DNA from 4 places in the Kitasatospora sp. NPDC096147 genome. Region 1 is predicted to be linked to each of the others. Evidence: riboswitches for the same ligand, from Rfam matches in the RefSeq annotation. Region 1 holds a riboswitch; each other region holds the start of a gene.
What was found. Region 1 has a riboswitch for cyclic di-AMP ahead of ACIRBX_RS15770 (hypothetical protein). Riboswitches for the same ligand answer to the same signal wherever they lie in the genome.

Region 1 (4,197 bases):
GCCGGCCGTGGAGTAGAAGACGGTGGCGGAGGTGGGGGTGGCCGACGCGCACGGGTCGGTGGTGCCGACGGTGCCGCCGGTCACGGCGCTGACGCCGCCGCCCAGTTGGTAGTTGGCGCCGCCCCGGCTGTCCCAGCTGCCGGAGCCGTTGGTGAAGGTGGCCTGGAGGGTGGTGGCGGTGCCGAGCTCGACGGTCGTGCGGTACCAGCCGGCGCAGGCCGGGGCCATGGCCACACCGGGCGGAGTGGTCCAACTCCCGTTGGCGGGCGCCCAGTGCAGGTACGCACCGCTCCAGGTGGTGGCGGGCTTGTAGTACACCGTCGCGGTGGTGGCGGCGTGCGCGGCGAGCGCGGGCAGCAGGGTGGCCAGCAGCCCGGCGACGACCACCAGGACGGCGGCCAGCGGATGACGCGTTCGGCGGTGGTGGCGTGCGACTTCACGGTCCACGGAGGGACTCCTCGGATGCCTGACGGGTGGGGGAGGGAGCCGCCCGCTCCGGCGGGGCACAGGGGTGGGGCCCTGCGGCGCACGCCACCGACCGGAGTTGACGCTCCGTCTTGCGCAAGTTGCCGCAAGATGTTTCAGGAGGGTATCCGGGCGTGAACCCGCCGTAAAGACCGGCCGTCAGGTCCGGTGGCCGGGAGTTCGCGCTGGACGCGTGCGGGGCGCGGTGCCATGATCGCGCCTGTGCCCGGCGCCTGGCCGGCGCGTGGGGGTGGATGGTGCTGAGGGTCTGGCTCGCCGTACCCGTCCTGGCGATGGCGGTGTTCTTGCTGGCATCGGGTGTCGCGACCCTGGCCCGGGGGTGGATGCTCCCGCTGAACCGGAGGTACGTTCGCCGGCCCCGGCTGCACGGATGGGCGCAGGTGGTGGCGGCGCTCGCGCTGGGGTGGCAGGTGCTCTTCGGTCTGCTGGTCGCGGACTTCGGCTTCCGTTCGACGCTGGTGGGGCTCGGCTCCGTCCTCCTGGCAGCCGCGTTCGGCATGATGGGGCTCAGTCAGCGGCCGGGGCGGCCGGCCCGGTGACGCGTGGGGCCGCCCGCCCCCGGGGAAGCGGGGCGGGCGGCCTGGTGGGCAACTGCTCTGTCAGCAGCTGAAGTTGACCTTGCGGAAGGTCGCGTAGTGGTCGGCGGTGTAGTAGTCCTCGTGGTAGACCTTGCCGGTGACGATGCGCCGGGCGCCGCGGGTCGAGGAGCCCGGGGTCTTCACGGTGTACTCGTGGTAGTAGCCGGTGGACTGCTGGGGGAGCACGCCCTCCCGGTTCTGGAAGACGATGCCGTCCTGGCTGTACGGGAACGGTCCGCCCCGGTCGATCAGCTGGATGGTGGTGCGGCCCTCCGGCGGGAGCGCGGAGAGGCAGATGCTCCCGCTGACGGCGGCGGAGGCGTCGGTGGCGAACACGGCGGTGGGGGCGAGGGTGAGCAGGCCGACGGCCACCGCGGCGGCGGCCCGGGTCTTCAACGCGCGTCGAGTGATTCGCATGGCTCCAGCCTGATGGCTTGTCAGGTCCCGGAGGAAGCGAAGCGGGAACACTTCACCGGTGGTCAACCACCTGTGAATCCAGGTGACGGCCCGGTCACCGGCACGCGACGGAAGTGCCGGACCTGTGTCCGCGCGGCCCTGGAAGACTGGGGCGGTACCACCGTCGCCCCCGGGGGAGCACCATGAGGTTCATCGTCTGCAGCTCCGACCACCCGCTGCCGGTCCGGTTCGAGCCGGACGGTCCGACCGTCCGGCTCGGCCCGGGGGAGGGTGCGCTCACCGTCGAGTGGACGGCCGACGGCGGGGAAGTGCGTCACGAACCGGGGCAGTTGGTGATCGTCTCGCCGGAGCCGGACCGGCCGGTCCGGTACTGGCGCTGGGACAGCCCGGACGACGAGCGCGTGTTCCGCGACTCGCCGGACGGCGGGATCACGCCGGTCACCTTCACCGTGGTGACCGGCGGCCCGGAGTGCACGGTGGAATTCGAGCCGAGCGGCATGCCGGTGGACACCGTCGCCGGCGACCGGCTGACGGTGACCTGGCAGGGGGACCGGGGTGAGCTGATGCACGATCCGGAGTGGCTGATCGTCGGGACCCCCTCCTCCGGCCCGGTGCGCCGGACCACCGCCCTGGGCCAGGACGGCGAGGAGATCGACATCGCCTTCTGATCCCTCCCCGTCCTCCCGGCCGCCGTCCTCCCGGCGGCCGGCCCCCGGGCCCGGCGGGCCGGTGTGAGGGAACTCTCCTTGTCGCTCGGCCCGGCACCTGCCTAGCCTGCACGGAGCAGTCCGCGTACCGGCGGACGCCGTCGCGGGGCGCCGAGTCCTGCCTGCCCGCCGACGGTCACTCGACCACACCGAGTACGGGCAGGAGCGGGGGAACCAGGTCAGTACGTGACCCCTGCTCGCTCGTCCGACGCCGGGGCACTCGGGGTGAAGCCGCTTCAGCGGCCGGGCGTTCCCTCATGCCCGAACCCGACAGCTCACCTCGCAGGCGTCGAAAGAGGACTCCTGCCCATGCGCACAACCGTCACCCCGGCACGCCTCGGCGCTGCCGCGCTGGTCGCCCTCCCACTGGTCGCCGCCGTCCCGCTGGCGGGCCCGGCCGAGGCCGCCACCACCGTCACCCAGGACCGGCTGACCCCGAGCTCGATGACCGCCGACGTACCCGGCACGGCCGCCCTCACCGTGCACTCCGCCCGCTGCTTCACCGCGAAGACCGTCGGCATCGGCGTCCGGGACGCGGCCGGGGCCAACCTCGACTTCCCCGGCAACGCGGGCAACGTCCGGATCTGCCCCGGCGGGGTGACCTTCACCAGCGGGGCCCGGGCGCTGCCGGCCGGCACCTACACCCAGTTCGGCTTCTGGCAGGACCAGAACGGCGGCTGGCACAACCTGCCGTCCCGTCAACTCACGGTCAGCGCAGGCTCGGTGACCCCGACTCCGACCCCGAACCCGAAGCCGACCCCCGAGCCCGGTGATTCGCCCGTGCCGGGCAAGGCGCTGACCTGGTCGGAGGAGTTCGACGCCCCGCCGGCGCTCGGCGCCAAGTGGGTCAACGACCGGAGTAGCAGCTACCGTTACGGCACCCACAACCCGGACGACAACAAGCTCGACTGGCTGAGCCCGTCCGGCGTCTCGGTGGCCGACGGGGTCGCCACCTTCACCGCCACGCCCTCCGCGCACACCCTGGAGAACGGCAAGCGGGCCTGGGACACCGGCCTGCTCACCACCGAGTACTCCGGGGAGGGCTTCCAGGTCCGGACGGGCGACTACGCCGAGACCCGGGTCAAGCTGCCCGCCACCCCCGGGGCCTGGCCGGCCCTGTGGACCTGGAAGGACGGCAACGGCGAGATCGACAGTTTCGAGTACCACCCGGACAACCCGGGCCTGCTGGAGCTGACCAACCACGTGAACCCGGCCCAGCGCTACCACACCGACGTGGCCGCCGTCGGCCACGACCGCTGGGTCACCATCGGCACGTACTACGGCGCGGACTCCGTCGACTGGTACGTGAACGGCACCAAGGTCTTCTCGGACGGGGCCGGCGTCGGCGCCGACTGGTCCGCCTACCTGATCCTCAACCTCTCGGTGGGCGCCGGGAAGTACCACCCCGGGCCGATCGGCACCGCGCCGATCGGCTTCTCGGCGGACTGGGTCCGGGTCTACCGCTGAGTCAGCTCACGGACAGCGTGAACGGGGTGGAGTTGTTCGCGGGGTTCGTGTCGTCCGGGCTGACCACCGTGACCTGCCCCTCGGCCTTGGTGCCGGGGGGCAGGCCGCCGTCCACCTGGACGGGGGCCAGCACCGTGGCGGTCCGGTACCGGGGCAGGCCGGCCCCGAAGGTACAGGTCAGCGTGTGGCCGCCCGCCAGGGCGAGGCAGTCGGTCGGGAAGTACGGGCCGCGGAAGGTGAAGCCGTTCGGCACCGTCAGCAGCACCGTGAACGGGGAGCCGGTCCGGTCCGGGCCGAGGTTGGCGACGAAGCCGTGCACGGTGGTGGTCCCGCCGGGCGGCGCCGCCTCCGGGTCGAGTCGGACCACCTCCAGGTCGGAGCGCGAGGGTGCCGCGCTCGCCGGGACGGTCACCCCCAGCACCAGCGCCGCCGCACCGGCCAGCACGGCGGTCAGCTTCCGTCCACCCATGGTCCACTCCGTTCGCCCGCGTGGTCACTCTCTGTGCAGACTGTATCGGCGGAGGATGCCAGGCAGGTGGAAG
Region 2 (4,197 bases), on a different contig from region 1:
GCTCGACGGCGTCCAGGGTCTCGGTCAGCGAACCGATCTGGTTGACCTTCACCAGCAGCGCGTTGGCGGTGCCGGTCTCGATGCCACGGGCCAGCCGCGAGGGGTTGGTGACGAACAGGTCGTCGCCGACGATCTGGACCTTGTCGCCCAGCTCGACGGTCATGGCCTTCCAGCCGTCCCAGTCGGACTCGTCCAGCGGGTCCTCGATGGAGACCAGCGGGTACGCGGCGACCAGCTCGGCGTAGTACGCGACCAGCTCGGCCGAGGACAGCGACTTGCCCTCGAACTGGTAGGCGCCGTCCTTGTAGAACTCGGAGGCGGCCACGTCGAGCGCCAGCGCGACGTCCTTGCCCGGGGTGTAGCCGGCCTTCTTGATGGCCTCGGTGATCAGGTCCAGGGCCTCGCGGTTGGAGTCCAGGTTCGGCGCGAAGCCGCCCTCGTCGCCCAGGCCGGTGGAGAGGCCGCGCTCCTTCAGCACGCCCTTGAGCGTGTGGTAGACCTCGACGCCCCAGCGGACGGCCTCGGAGAAGGACTCCGCGCCGATCGGGGCGATCATGAACTCCTGGATGTCGACGTTGGAGTCGGCGTGCGACCCGCCGTTCAGGATGTTCATCATCGGGACGGGCAGCACGTGCGCGTTCGGACCGCCGAGGTAGCGGAACAGCGGCAGGTCGCTGGCCTCGGAGGCGGCGTGCGCCACGGCGAGCGAGACGCCGAGGATGGCGTTGGCGCCGAGCGAGGACTTGTCCGGGGTGGCGTCCAGGTCGAGCATGGCCTGGTCGATCAGACGCTGCTCGGTCGCGTCGTAGCCGACGAGCTCCGGGCCGATCTGCTCGATGACGGCCAGCACGGCCTTCTCGACGCCCTTGCCGAAGTAGCGGTTCTTGTCACCGTCGCGGAGCTCAAGCGCCTCGAAGGCGCCGGTCGAGGCACCGGACGGGACGGCGGCACGGCCGGTGCTGCCGTCGTCCAGGCCGACCTCGACCTCGACCGTGGGGTTGCCACGGGAGTCGAGGATCTCGCGGGCTACGACGACATCGATGGACGGCACGAGGCATCTCCTTGCGGAAGCGGGGCTGTGTGGTCGATACGTCCAGAGCCTAACCGCACCCGGGCCCGGGACCACGCTGACCTTGGTCCTGTCTCACCTCGTGGCCTTGCTACCCACCGGTAGTTCACCCGGGGCACACCAGCGACGCGCCCGGAGGGGCCGCACCGGATCACGGTGCGGCCCCTCCGGCTGACGGAGCGTCGGATCAGCCCAGCTGGAGGACCTGGCCGGGGTAGATCAGGTCCGGGTTGCCGCCCACGACCGACTGGTTGGCCTGGTAGACCTGGTGCCAGTCCTGGCCCTTGGCGGCGGCGATGCCCGAGAGGGTGTCGCCGGCCTGGACGGTGTAGTTGCCGGCGGCCGGGGTCTTCGGCGCGGCGTGCTTCGGGGCGTTCACCGTCGGCGCGGCGGCCTTCGGGGTCTCGACCTTCGGCGCGGCCTGCTGCTGCGGCGCGGCCTTCGGGGCCTCGGCCTTCGGCGCGGTGGTCTTCGGCGCGGCGGCCTTCGGGGTCTCGACCTTCGGCGCGGCCTTGGGGGCCTCGGTCTTCGGCGCGGCCGGGCGGCTCTCCGAACGGGACGCCTTGGTCTCGGACTTGGTGTCCACCTGGGCGGGGGCGCCGCCCTTGGTCAGACCGGCCTTCACCGAGCAGACCGGCCAGGCGCCGGGGCCCTGGGAGGCGAGCACCTTCTCGGCGATCTCGATCTGCTGGCCCTTGGTGGCCTGGTTGGCCTGCGCGGCGTACGCCTTGCCGCCGAAGCCGGCCCAGGTGCTGGAGGTGAACTGCAGCCCGCCGTAGAAGCCGTTGCCGGTGTTGATCGACCAGTTGCCGCCGCTCTCGCACTGCGCGACCTTGTCCCAGGTGGAGACCGGGGCGGCCGAGGCGCCGGTGGCGGCCATCAGCGGCAGGGCGATGCCGACGCCGGCGACGCCCACGACGGCGACGGCCTTCTCGGCCTGGGTACGACGACGGTGACGGCCCGAACCAGTGAACAGCATGAAGAATCCCTCTCCGCACGCCTGCGAGGTGAGCTGTCGGGTTCGGACCGGGAGGTGGCCCGGCCGCCTTTCGGCGGCTTCACCCCAAGCCGTGGGGGACGGCGACGTACGAGTGGGTCCCCCGCCCCTGCCCAAGGGTCTGGTCGGTGTCCCGGTGCACGGCGGGCAGGATTCGGCGTTCCGCGCGCGGGGTCCGCAGCTGCGGACTCCAGGGAGGGTAAGCAGATGAGCCGATGGATCACAAGCTTATGTCGAACACATCACACCGGAATCACACAGCGCTGTGGGTCGTCCACAAACCGTATCCCGGTGGCCTGATTGATACGCATTCAGATCACGAACGATCAGATTGCTCCGACACGCCGTCAGCTGATGTCCGCTCAGGTCAGGGGAGTTGCGGACTCCGGGGTAAAGGCGACCGGCAACTCCCGCAGGCCCCGCATGATCAGGCCACCGCGCCACCGCAGATCGGCCGGATCGGCGGCCAGTTGCAGATCCGGCAGCCGGGTCAGCAGGGCGGCCAGGGCGAGCTGCCCCTCCATCCGGGCCAGCGGGGCGCCGATGCAGTAGTGGATGCCGTGGCCGAAGCCCAGGTGGGGGTTGTCCTGCCGGGCCAGGTCCAGGGTGTTCTCGTCCGAGAAGCGCGCCGGATCGCGGTCGGCGGCGGCCAGCACCACCAACACCGGGTCGCCGACCGGGATGTCCACCCCGCCGATGGCCAGCGGGCTGGTGGCGAACCGCCAGGTGGCCAGCTCCACCGGGCCGTCGTAACGCAGCAGTTCCTCCACCGCCGTCTCCAACAGGGCGCTCTCGCCCCGGCGCAGCGAGTCCTGGAGCCGCTCCCGCTGCACCGGATTGCGCAGCAGCGCGTAAGTGCCGTTGCCGATCAGGTTGATGGTGGTCTCGAAGCCGGCGAACAGCAGGATGAAGGCCATCGCGGCGGCCTCGTTCTCCGTCAGGTGCTCACCGTGGTCGCTCGCCCGGATCAGGCCGGAGATCAGGTCCTCGCCGAGATCGGCGCGCTTGCGGTGGATCAGCTCCAGCAGGTAGCCGCGGATCTTCTTCACCGCCCGGCCCACCCCGCCACGCTGGCCGCCGTGGTGCCGGATCATCGCCCCGGCCCAGTCCCGCAGGTCGTCCTGGTCCTCCGGCGGCACGCCGAGCAGGTCGCAGATCGCGTAGATGGGGAGCGGGAAGGCGAACTCGTGGATCAGGTCGGCCTCGCCCCGGGCCGCGAAGCCGTCGATCAGGCGGTCGGTCAGCTCCTGCACCCGGGGCTGGAACTCGGCCACCCGGCGCGGGGTGAAGGCCTTGGACACCAGCCGGCGCAGCCGGGTGTGGTCCGGCGGGTCGATGTTCAGCAGATGGGTCATCAGGTCGGCCTGCCGCTCCCCGGGGATGCCGACCCGGCCGGTGCGGTGCGCCTGCCCGCTGTGGTGCGCCGGGTTCTTGGAGAGCCGGGCGTCGGCCAGCGCCTGCCGGGCGTCCGCGTACCGGGTGACCAGCCAGGCGTCCACCCCGCTGGGCAGGGTGGTGCGGTGCACCGGGGCGTGCTCGCGCAGCCAGGCGTACGCGGGGTACGGGTCGGCGGCGAACTCCCAGGTGAAGAGGGAGGGCTGGGTCGGGGCGGCGCTTTCCGGCATGCCGTGAACGGTAACCCGGCGGCGGCGCCCCTCCCCGCAGGGCCCGCCCCGCCGGGAGCGTGCCCGAGGACGGCCCCGGGGCGGAGCCGCCGACGGCACGACGCGGCGGGGCGGCGGGCCGGACCCGGCCCGGGAGACGGCAGGAGTGAGCCTGGTCACCTGGTGGGTAATTGCTCTTGCGGAGGATCGGAGCGTGCTTACGATCCTCCGATACGGACTTGGAGGGACGCCGGTGCGGCGCGTCCCGCCGGGCGCGGCTCAAGGAGGAGCAGTCCCATGCGAGTAACCGGGGCAGTGGTCGTCATCGCGGTGCTGGAGGGCGGATCGGGGGCCGGACTGGCCCGGCGGTTCGCCGCCGCGGGGGCGGCGGGCATGCTGATCGCCGATCAGCGGCCCGGCGTGGCCGAGGACCTGGCCACCGAGCTGGACCGGCCGGGCTGCCCGGTGGTCGGGGTGAGCGGTGACGTGCGGCAGCCCTCCGACGTGGCCGCCCTGGTCTCCACCGC
Region 3 (4,197 bases), on a different contig from region 1:
TGCGCTCCAGGCGCTTGCGGGAGTCGGCCTTCAGGTCCTCCAGGGTGTCGAACTCGCTCGCCAGCTGCGCGAACTCGTCGTCCAGCTCCGGGAGTTCCTTCTCCTGGACGGCGGTGACGGTGACGGTCACCTCGGAGCTCTTGCCGGCCTGGGTGCCGCCCTTGAGCTCGGTGGTGAAGGTCTTGGTCTCGCCGGCCGAGAGGCCGACGACGGCCTCGTCGATGCCGTCCAGCAGACGGCCCGAGCCGATCTCGTAGCTGACGCCGGTGGCGGTGCCGTCCTCCGGCACCTCACCGTCGACCTTGGCCTCCAGGTCGACGACCACGACGTCGCCCTCGGCGGCGGCGCGCTCGACGTCCTTGACCGACGAGAAGCGCTCGCGCAGCTGCTCCAGGGACTTCTCCACGTCGGCGTCCTCGACCACGATCGGGTCGACGGTCACCTCGATGCCGGCGAAGTCGGGCAGGGTGATCTCCGGACGGACGTCGACCTCGGCGACGAAGGTGAGGTCACCGCCGTCGGCCAGGTTCTCGACACCCTGGATGTCGGTGATCTCGGGCTGACCGAGGACCTCGATCTTGCCCTCGTCGACGGCCTGGGTGTAGAAGCGCGGCAGCGCGTCGTTGACGGCCTCCTCCAGCACCGCGGCACGACCGAAGCGCTGGTCGATCACCTTGGCGGGAATCTTGCCCTTGCGGAAGCCCGGGACCGAGACCTGCGAGTTGATCTTCTTGTAGGCCGCGTCGAGGCTCGGCTTGAGCTCCTCGAAAGGCACCTCGACGGTGAGTCGAACCCGGGTCGGGTTCAGAGTCTCGACGGCGCTCTTCACGGTTGGGTCTCCTATGGGCTTGCGGTCAGGTTGTCTCCGCCGTTGCCGGCCGGCGGGCCGGGCGCGGTGCGGCGAGACGGGCGATGGGCGGTTGGAGCTGCATCTCCCGTACAAGGGGGTGGACGGTGAGCTTGACTCCTCGCCCTCGGGCGGTTGACCTGCACGGATCTGCGCAGGGACTACCGCCAGCCGCCCATCCTACCGGTAGCACGAAAGGCGGACGCCAGGGTGCTGCCACACGGATGACGGGGGCCCGCGCCAGGCCCTCCGGACGGCCCCGGTACGCCAACAGGGCCCCGCCTTCGGACGAGACCCTGCCGCACTGTCGGGGTGGCCGGATTCGAACCGACGGCCTTCCGCTCCCAAAGCGGACGCGCTACCAAACTGCGCCACACCCCGTGGTGCCGAGAGGAAGCGTACACGGCACCCCCCACCCCCCACGGCCGTTCACCCGGGCGGCCGTTGACCCCTGCGCCCGGCGGCACCGACGTGCCGAACCGTCAAAGCGGTGTGCGAGCAGCCGATCCGACCAGGTACGCTGACCCTGTCCTCGCGACCGCAGCACGCGGCCACGGGGCGTCCTGTGCGGGTGTAGCTCAATGGTAGAGCCCCAGTCTTCCAAACTGGTCACGCGAGTTCGATTCTCGTCACCCGCTCCACAGAAGGCTCCGGCCCCCGGTCAGTGACCGGGGGCCGGAGCCTTTTGACGTGGTGTCGGTCTCGTCAGAGGTTGACGCCGTGGGCGCGCAGGTAGGAGACCGGGTCGATGTCGGAGCCGTAGGAGGCGCCGGTGCGGATCTCGAAGTGCAGGTGCGGGCCGGTCACGTTGCCGGTGGCACCGGAGAGGCCGATCTGCTGACCGGCCGAGACGGTCTGGCCGGCCGAGACGCCGATCGAGGAGAGGTGGGCGTACTCGGAGTACTTGCCGTCCGCGTGGCGGATGACGACCTCGTTGCCGTAGGCGCCGCCGTTGCCGGCCTTGACCACGGTGCCGGAGGTGACGGCCTTCACGCTGGTGCCGGTGGAGGCGCGGAAGTCCACACCGGTGTGGTAGCCGCTGGACCAGGAGGAGCCGGAGGCGTGGTACGCGGTGGAGGTGCCACCGGAGACCGGGGCCACGTAGCCGCCGGAGGCGACGGTGGTGGAGGTCTCGGCCTTGGGCGCGGCGGCCTTCGGCGTGGTGGCCTTCGGGGCGGCGGCGGCCTTGGGGGCCTCGGCCTTCGGCGCGGCGGCCTTGGGAGCCTCGGCCTTGGGGGTGGCGGCCTTCGGGGCCGGGGTGGAGGCCTTGGAGCGGGACGCCTTGGTGGTGTCCTCGCTCTTGGACTGCTGCGGGGCCGGGGCCTGGGCCGGCGCCGGGGCGGCGACGGCGGCCTTGCCGGCCAGCGAGAGGTTCTGGCCCGGGAAGATCAGGTTCGGGTTGCCGCCGATGACGGTCCGGTTGTCCTGGTAGAGCTTCTCCCAGCCACCCTCGACCTGCTGGGCGTTGGCGATCTTCGAGAGGGTGTCCCCGCTGACCACCTGGTACGCCTTGGCCTCGGCGGCCGGAGCGGCGGCCGGGGCGGAAGCCTGCACGGCGGCCGGGGCGGCCTGCGGGGCGACGGCGACGGCGGCCTCGGGGGCGGCGGCCGGGGTGTGGTTCTGGTGCGCGCTGGCGGCGCTGACCGGGACCGCGAAGGCGGCGCCGACCACACCGGTGGCGACCGCGATGCGGGTCAGACGGGACAGCTGGACGCGACGGTGCTTGCCCTTGACGGACATGGGGCTGGTCCTCTCCGACGCCTGTGAGGTGAGCTGTCGGGTTCGGGCTGGAGATGCCCGGCCGCTGGCGCGGCTTCACCCCTAGCCGGACCGGTGTGACCGGTACGGCGACTTACCTGTGGGTCCCCCACTCCTGCCATGGCGGTGCTGGTTCGAGGCTCCGGGTGGTGGCAGGACTCGGCGTTCCACCCGGTGGGCCCGTCCGGTCGATCCGCCGGACTGGATCCGCAGCTAAGCCCATCGCCCCCGACGCTGGCAAGCCCGAGTTGAACGATCAACGAGCACCCGGCGGGACCAAAGTCACTCGGAGGTCGGGACTTCCGCCTCCGGCGCCCATGATCGCTGACCCTGGGCCGATGCTACGCACACGTAGGGTGTCGAAAACCACCGTCCGGATACGGCTCCGTGCGCTCCGTCGGCAGGCGCCGTGACACCGGTCACGCCGGGCCGATACGCTCGCCGTTCGAGGTTCCCGTTCGAGAACAGAGCGCCGCCCACCGGGGTGGCTGCGAGGAGATCCGCCCGTGCCCCACGAGGAGCGGCTGGCCGTCATACGGCGCGGAGTGGTCCGCGAGATGGCCCGGTTGGGCCTGGAGTTCGCGGTGGACGGCGCGGTGGTCCGGGGGCCCGGCACCACCGCCGTGGCGGTCCGCGAGCACGCCGAGCGGGGCACCACCGGCCACGTGGACCTCGGCTACGTGCTCCAGCTCGGCCGGGGCGACGGCCCGGTGGTCTGGGACTGCGCGGCCGGCTTCGGCGGCGACGACACCGAGCAGCTCGACAACGCGGTGATGATCTGGGCCGGCACCACCGCCACCGCCGTGCTCCAACTGCTCTCCGGTGAGCAGGCGTTCAGCACGCCCGAGTTCCCCGGCTGGCGGGTGGTGCAGAGCCCGGCGGCCACCTTCGGCACCGGCTCGGAGCTGCTGGCCGACTGGCTGGCCGGGCAGCACTCCTCGCCCGCCCTGGCCGCCGCCGTGCTGCCGGAGCTGACCCCGGGTCAGGTGAACGGCGTGAAGCTGTTCTTCGGCGGCAAGGCCGGCCACGACGTGGCCGAGGTGCGGGTGAACGGCCGGGTGAGCAGCGCGGCCTCGGCGGCGCTGCGCGCGCAGGACTGGCCGCGCGGCGAACGGCTCTGCTGGGCGCGGCTGTTCCTGGTGTTCGCGCCGGAGCCCGAGGCGCTGCCGGAGCGCGTGACGGCCCCCGCACCACGGCGCGGCCGGTTGGCGCGCTGGTGGCGGCGACGGCGCTGACCCGCTGGCGGGCGGGTCCGCGACCGGTCGGAACGGCTCGGCGCGGGACGGCAGGGCGCGCGACCGCTCGGCGCCGGACCGCTCGGAGCGGGACGGCTCAGCCGGCGACCGAGGAGATGGTCTTGGCGAGCTGGCTGAGGAACTCCTGGATCGGGCCGGCAGCCGTGGACTGGCTCAGCATGAAGCCGAACAGTGCCGCGATGATGGCGTGACTGGTCTTCAACTGCTTGTTGCGGATGAAGATCACGCAGATGATGCCGAACAGGACCAGGGCTGAGACGGAGAAGGCCACCCGGACTCACTTCCTCTTTCTACGTAGCGAGTTTCGTGGCGGGCCCAATCCCCCGAGCAATCCCC
Region 4 (4,197 bases), on a different contig from region 1:
CGTCGCGGGGCACGGCGAGGGGCACGGGGCCGGGTGCACGTTGTGCGGGCAGGAGGCCGACGGTGGGCCCGGGAGCCGACGGTCCGTCAGCCGACCGCCCCGTCGCGGGGCACGGCGAGGGAGCCGGGGCCGGGTGTACGTCGTGCGGGCAGGAGGCCGACGCTGGGCGCGGGAGCGGACGGCCCGTCAGCCGACCGCCGCGTCGCGGGGGCAAGGCCCTGGAGTGCTGCGGCTGCCGGACGGACCGGCGTCGCCCCGAACGGTGGCTCGGACGTACCGGCCCCGTGGTCGCCGTGCCGCTCGGCTGCGACGGCCCGAACCGGCACACCGGTGCCGCCGGCCCGGAGCCGCGCTCCTCGTCCACGCCGCCTGGGCACCCGCTACCGCCTCCGGCGTTGTCGGTCCCGCGCGCGGCGACGCCACCGACCGGCGGCTCCACCCGCCCGATGCCCGTGGCCGGGTCGACAGCCACCGGGCTGAGGCGCCGACCCGTGCCGCCCGGCCCCGCCGAGCGGGCGCCGCCGGAGCACGCGCCCTCCTTGCCCGGCATCGGGCAGGGGGCCTTCGCCGGCTTCTCGTCGGTCGCCGATGTTCGCATGGACTCTCCCCCAGCCTCCGGCCGGGGGTGGCCCCTGCCCTGCCTTCGGCATCCCAGCCTCCGGCCGGGGGTGGCCCCCGCCCCGCCTTCGGCATCCCAGCCTCCGGCCGGGAGGTGCCCCGGCGCCGCCGAGCCACGCGCGCTCCTTGCCCGCCAACGGGTAGGTAGGGACCCTTCAACGACGCCCGCCCAAGCGGCCGGCGGAGCCGCACGGTGTCACAGCCGCCCCCATCAAGGAGACAGCCCCTAGCCCTCCTGGACGGCGGTGTCCGGCTTCACCAGCCGACTCTCGTCGGCGGCATCGCCGGTCCGTGCCTCGGTGCGGCGGCTGCGCGCGAGGTAGTCACGGAGGATCAGTTCGACGGCGTCCTGCGGGTTCCGGGTGCCGGCGAGGAGCATCAGCTCGATCGCGAAGTCGGCTTCCAGGGAGACGGTGACCTTGGCCATGGCGGCAGGATACGGCGCTGCCCCCGGAGCCGACCAGAGCTCCGGGGGCAGCGCTTCACACCGTCGTCAGACGCGGCCCGCGAAGTCGGGGGCCCAGTTGGCGATGGTCTCGGTCTTCACGCCGGCGCGGGGGTTGGCCGCCTCGACGTACTTGCCGCCGCCCAGGTAGATGGCGACGTGGTAGACGCCGGAGTTCGCGCCGTTGTTGGACCAGAACAGCAGGTCGCCCGCCTGGAGGTTGTCCAGCGAAACCCGGGTGGCCGCGTCCGCCTGGTCGTTGGCGACCCGCGGCAGCGAGACGCCGGCCTGGCGGAAGGCGGCCTGGGTCAGGCCGGAGCAGTCCCAGCCGCCGTTGCTGCTGCCGCCGTAGACGTACGCCTGGCCGACCTTGGAGAGCGCGAAGTTGATCGCGGCGGCCTTGGAACCGGTGGCCACGGTGGTGGTCTCGGTGGCGGCCTTCTTCGCCTTGGTGGTGGCGGAGGTGCCCGTGGCGGCGCCGTTCCCGGTGCTCTTCGAGGACGAACCCGACTGCGGCGCGGCCGGCTTGGGGGCCGGGGCGGCCACCGCGACCGTGCCCAGGGTGAGCTGCTGGCCCGGGTAGATCACGTGCGGGCCCTCGGGGAGCTGGGCCTTGTTGAGCTCGTAGAGCTTCTCCCAGCCGCCCTCGACGTTCTGGTCGCGGGCGATGGTGGAGAGCCAGTCGCCGGCCACCACGGTGTAGCTCTTGGCAGCGGCGGTCTGCGCGGTCTGCGCGGTCTGCTCGGCGGCCTTGGGGGCGGCGGCCTGCGGGGCCGCCTTCGGGGTCTCGGCCTTGGCGGCGGAGGTGTCGACCTGGGCGGGGGCGCCGCCCTTGGTCAGGCCCGCCTGGACCGAGCAGACCGGCCAGGCACCGGGGCCCTGGACCGCGAGCACCTTCTCGGCGATCGCGATCTGCTGGGCCTTGGTGGCCTGGTTCGCCTGCGGCGCGTACTGCTTGCCGCCGAACTCGGCCCAGGTGCTGGAGGTGAACTGCAGGCCGCCGTAGAAGCCGTTGCCGGTGTTGATCGACCAGTCGTTGGTCGACTCGCAGGCGGCGACCTTGTCCCAGGTGGAGACGGAGGCGGCCGAGGCGGTGCCGGCGGTGAGGGTCGGGATGGTGAGGCCGATGCCCACGACGCCGGTGGCGGCGATGAGTCGGCGGGCACGCTTGGAAGTGGTGCTGGACAGCACGAAGACGCGTTCCTCTCCCACGCCTGCGAGGTGAGCTGTCGGATTCGGGCTGGAGTTGCCCGGCCGTGCCTGAGCACGGCTTCACCCCAAGCCTGAGAACGGTCATGTGTGACCGGTACCAGGCGACTTACCTGTGGTTCCCCCGCCCCTGCCGCGGTGCTGATGAGCTGCCGACCCGTCCGGCGGCAGGATTCGGCGTTCCGGAGGGGCTGGGTCCGTGTGGTCACGAACAGGGCGTCACGTTAGGCAGAGTTAAGTTGAAACCGCAAACCCCTGTGACGCTGATCATGGTTTCTTTACCGACTCTTCATGAATCGGAAGCTGTCGATCCGGATGTCGATTCCGATCGATTCTGTTCAAATTCCTTGCGGCTCAAGGGATTTGCCTATGCTTCGGGTCATGCGGCACGCGAGAGGGCCCCAGCCGGGCCCGTCGGACAACGGATCGGCAAGGGTCAGTCGCCGGAAGCTCCTCATCGGCCTGGCGATCGGCACCGCCCTCGCGGCGGTCGGCGTGGAGGAGGTGATCCGGCGCAGCGGCAGTGGTCCTGACGTCCTCTCGGGAGCCCAGCCTCCGCCGCCGCCCGATCATTCGCATGCGCACGGTGGTTCTCCCAGTGCCTCTGACAGTCCGTCCGCCGAGTCCTCCGTCTCCCCGTCGGCCTCCCCGTCGACCGCCGCCACCTCCGGCGAGCCGGTGCCCGGGGTCGCCCCCTCGACCGCCGCGCCGGTGCGCCCGCGCGCCTGGTCCGACCAGGCGGGCTGGAGCGGCGGGGCCGCGCCCGGCCCGGGTGCGGCGGTGCGGATCACCGACCACGTGCTGCTGGACCGGGACGTGACGGTGGGTTCGCTGCTGGTCGAAGCGTCAGGTTCGCTCACCTTTGCCCCGGATCGTCCCGTTTCGCTCACCGCCAACGGCAACGTCGAGGTCCGGGGCGCGCTCACCCTCGCCCCGCAGGGGGCCGCCACCGTCCACGCGGTGCGCTTCCCGAGCGTCAACGAGGGCCGCTTCCAGGGCGGCGGGATGGGTCTGGTGGAGAGCGACACCGGCCTCTGGGTCACTGGCTCCGGCCGGCTCAAGCTGGCCGGCTCGGGCCGGACGGCCTGGGTCCGCGCGGCCGGCGCGCTGAAGGCCGGCGACACCAGCATCAAGCTGGCCGCAGCCCCGGCCGGCTGGCAGGTCGGCGACGAGCTCGCCGTCACCCCGACCGGCGCCCCCGACGCCGACGGCTTCTCCGAGCACTACGACTACCGCACCGTCACCGCCGTCAGCGGAGCCACCGTCAGCCTGGACGGCCCGCTGAAGTACGCCCACCCCAAGGTCACCGCGGGCGGCGGGGTCAGCGTCGGCGCCGAGGTGCTCAACCTGACCCGCAACGTCCGGATCGAGGGCACCGAGAAGGGCCGGGCCCACGTCCACATCACCAGCAACCAGCGCGCCGAGGTCCGGTACGCCGCGCTGCGCTGGCTCGGCCCGCGCAGCGCCGGCAAGGAGAAGTGGGCCGGCAAGCCCGTCACCGAGCCGGTGCTCGGCCGGTACGGGCTGCACTTCCACATGCTCGGCGACACCACCCGGGGCACCGTGGTGGAGGGCGTGGTGGTCCGGGACACCGGCAGCCACGCCTTCGTGCCGCACAACTGCCACGGCATCACCTTCCGCTCCTGCATCGCCCACCAGACCCTGGAGGACGCCTACTGGTGGGACGGCCCGCTGGACACCCGCACCCCGCAGGGCCCCTCGCACGACATCACCTACGACAGCTGCGTGGCCTCCCGCACCCAGTTCGACCCCAACCCGCGCGGTTACCGGCTGACCGGTTTCAGCCTCGGCGCGGGCAAGGGCGGGATCGCCCGGGACTGCGTCGCGGTCGGCGTCCAAGGGGCCAACGGGGCGTCGGGCTACGAGTGGCCGGAGACCAGCGAGGGGGTGTGGACCTTCGAGCG

Region 2: it holds a riboswitch for cyclic di-AMP, as region 1 does, so the genes downstream of both, ACIRBX_RS28410 (transglycosylase family protein) here and ACIRBX_RS15770 (hypothetical protein) in region 1, are expected to answer to the same signal.
Region 3: it holds a riboswitch for cyclic di-AMP, as region 1 does, so the genes downstream of both, ACIRBX_RS13965 (peptidoglycan DD-metalloendopeptidase family protein) here and ACIRBX_RS15770 (hypothetical protein) in region 1, are expected to answer to the same signal.
Region 4: it holds a riboswitch for cyclic di-AMP, as region 1 does, so the genes downstream of both, ACIRBX_RS37385 (transglycosylase family protein) here and ACIRBX_RS15770 (hypothetical protein) in region 1, are expected to answer to the same signal.

The regions. Positions count from the first base shown of each region.
Region 1 covers NZ_JBIWFX010000004.1:343,961-348,157, forward strand. The annotation lists gene ACIRBX_RS15750 (carbohydrate binding domain-containing protein) at 1-447, opposite strand, end outside; gene ACIRBX_RS15755 (hypothetical protein) at 720-1,025, shown strand; gene ACIRBX_RS15760 (ribonuclease domain-containing protein) at 1,086-1,481, opposite strand; gene ACIRBX_RS15765 (hypothetical protein) at 1,664-2,149, shown strand; cyclic di-AMP (ydaO/yuaA leader) riboswitch at 2,326-2,491, shown strand; gene ACIRBX_RS15770 (hypothetical protein) at 2,498-3,655, shown strand; gene ACIRBX_RS15775 (hypothetical protein) at 3,657-4,124, opposite strand.
Region 2 covers NZ_JBIWFX010000011.1:33,981-38,177, forward strand. The annotation lists gene eno (phosphopyruvate hydratase) at 1-1,051, opposite strand, end outside; gene ACIRBX_RS28410 (transglycosylase family protein) at 1,257-2,048, opposite strand; cyclic di-AMP (ydaO/yuaA leader) riboswitch at 2,053-2,204, opposite strand; gene ACIRBX_RS28415 (cytochrome P450) at 2,429-3,691, opposite strand; gene ACIRBX_RS28420 (SDR family NAD(P)-dependent oxidoreductase) at 3,968-4,197, shown strand, end outside.
Region 3 covers NZ_JBIWFX010000003.1:728,235-732,431, forward strand. The annotation lists gene tig (trigger factor) at 1-829, opposite strand, end outside; tRNA gene ACIRBX_RS13955 (tRNA-Pro) at 1,155-1,228, opposite strand; tRNA gene ACIRBX_RS13960 (tRNA-Gly) at 1,415-1,488, shown strand; gene ACIRBX_RS13965 (peptidoglycan DD-metalloendopeptidase family protein) at 1,553-2,587, opposite strand; cyclic di-AMP (ydaO/yuaA leader) riboswitch at 2,593-2,744, opposite strand; gene ACIRBX_RS13970 (DUF6348 family protein) at 3,112-3,840, shown strand; gene ACIRBX_RS13975 (hypothetical protein) at 3,938-4,132, opposite strand.
Region 4 covers NZ_JBIWFX010000024.1:28,053-32,249, reverse strand. The annotation lists gene ACIRBX_RS37390 (hypothetical protein) at 845-1,045, opposite strand; gene ACIRBX_RS37385 (transglycosylase family protein) at 1,112-2,275, opposite strand; cyclic di-AMP (ydaO/yuaA leader) riboswitch at 2,262-2,462, opposite strand; gene ACIRBX_RS37380 (hypothetical protein) at 2,654-4,197, shown strand, end outside.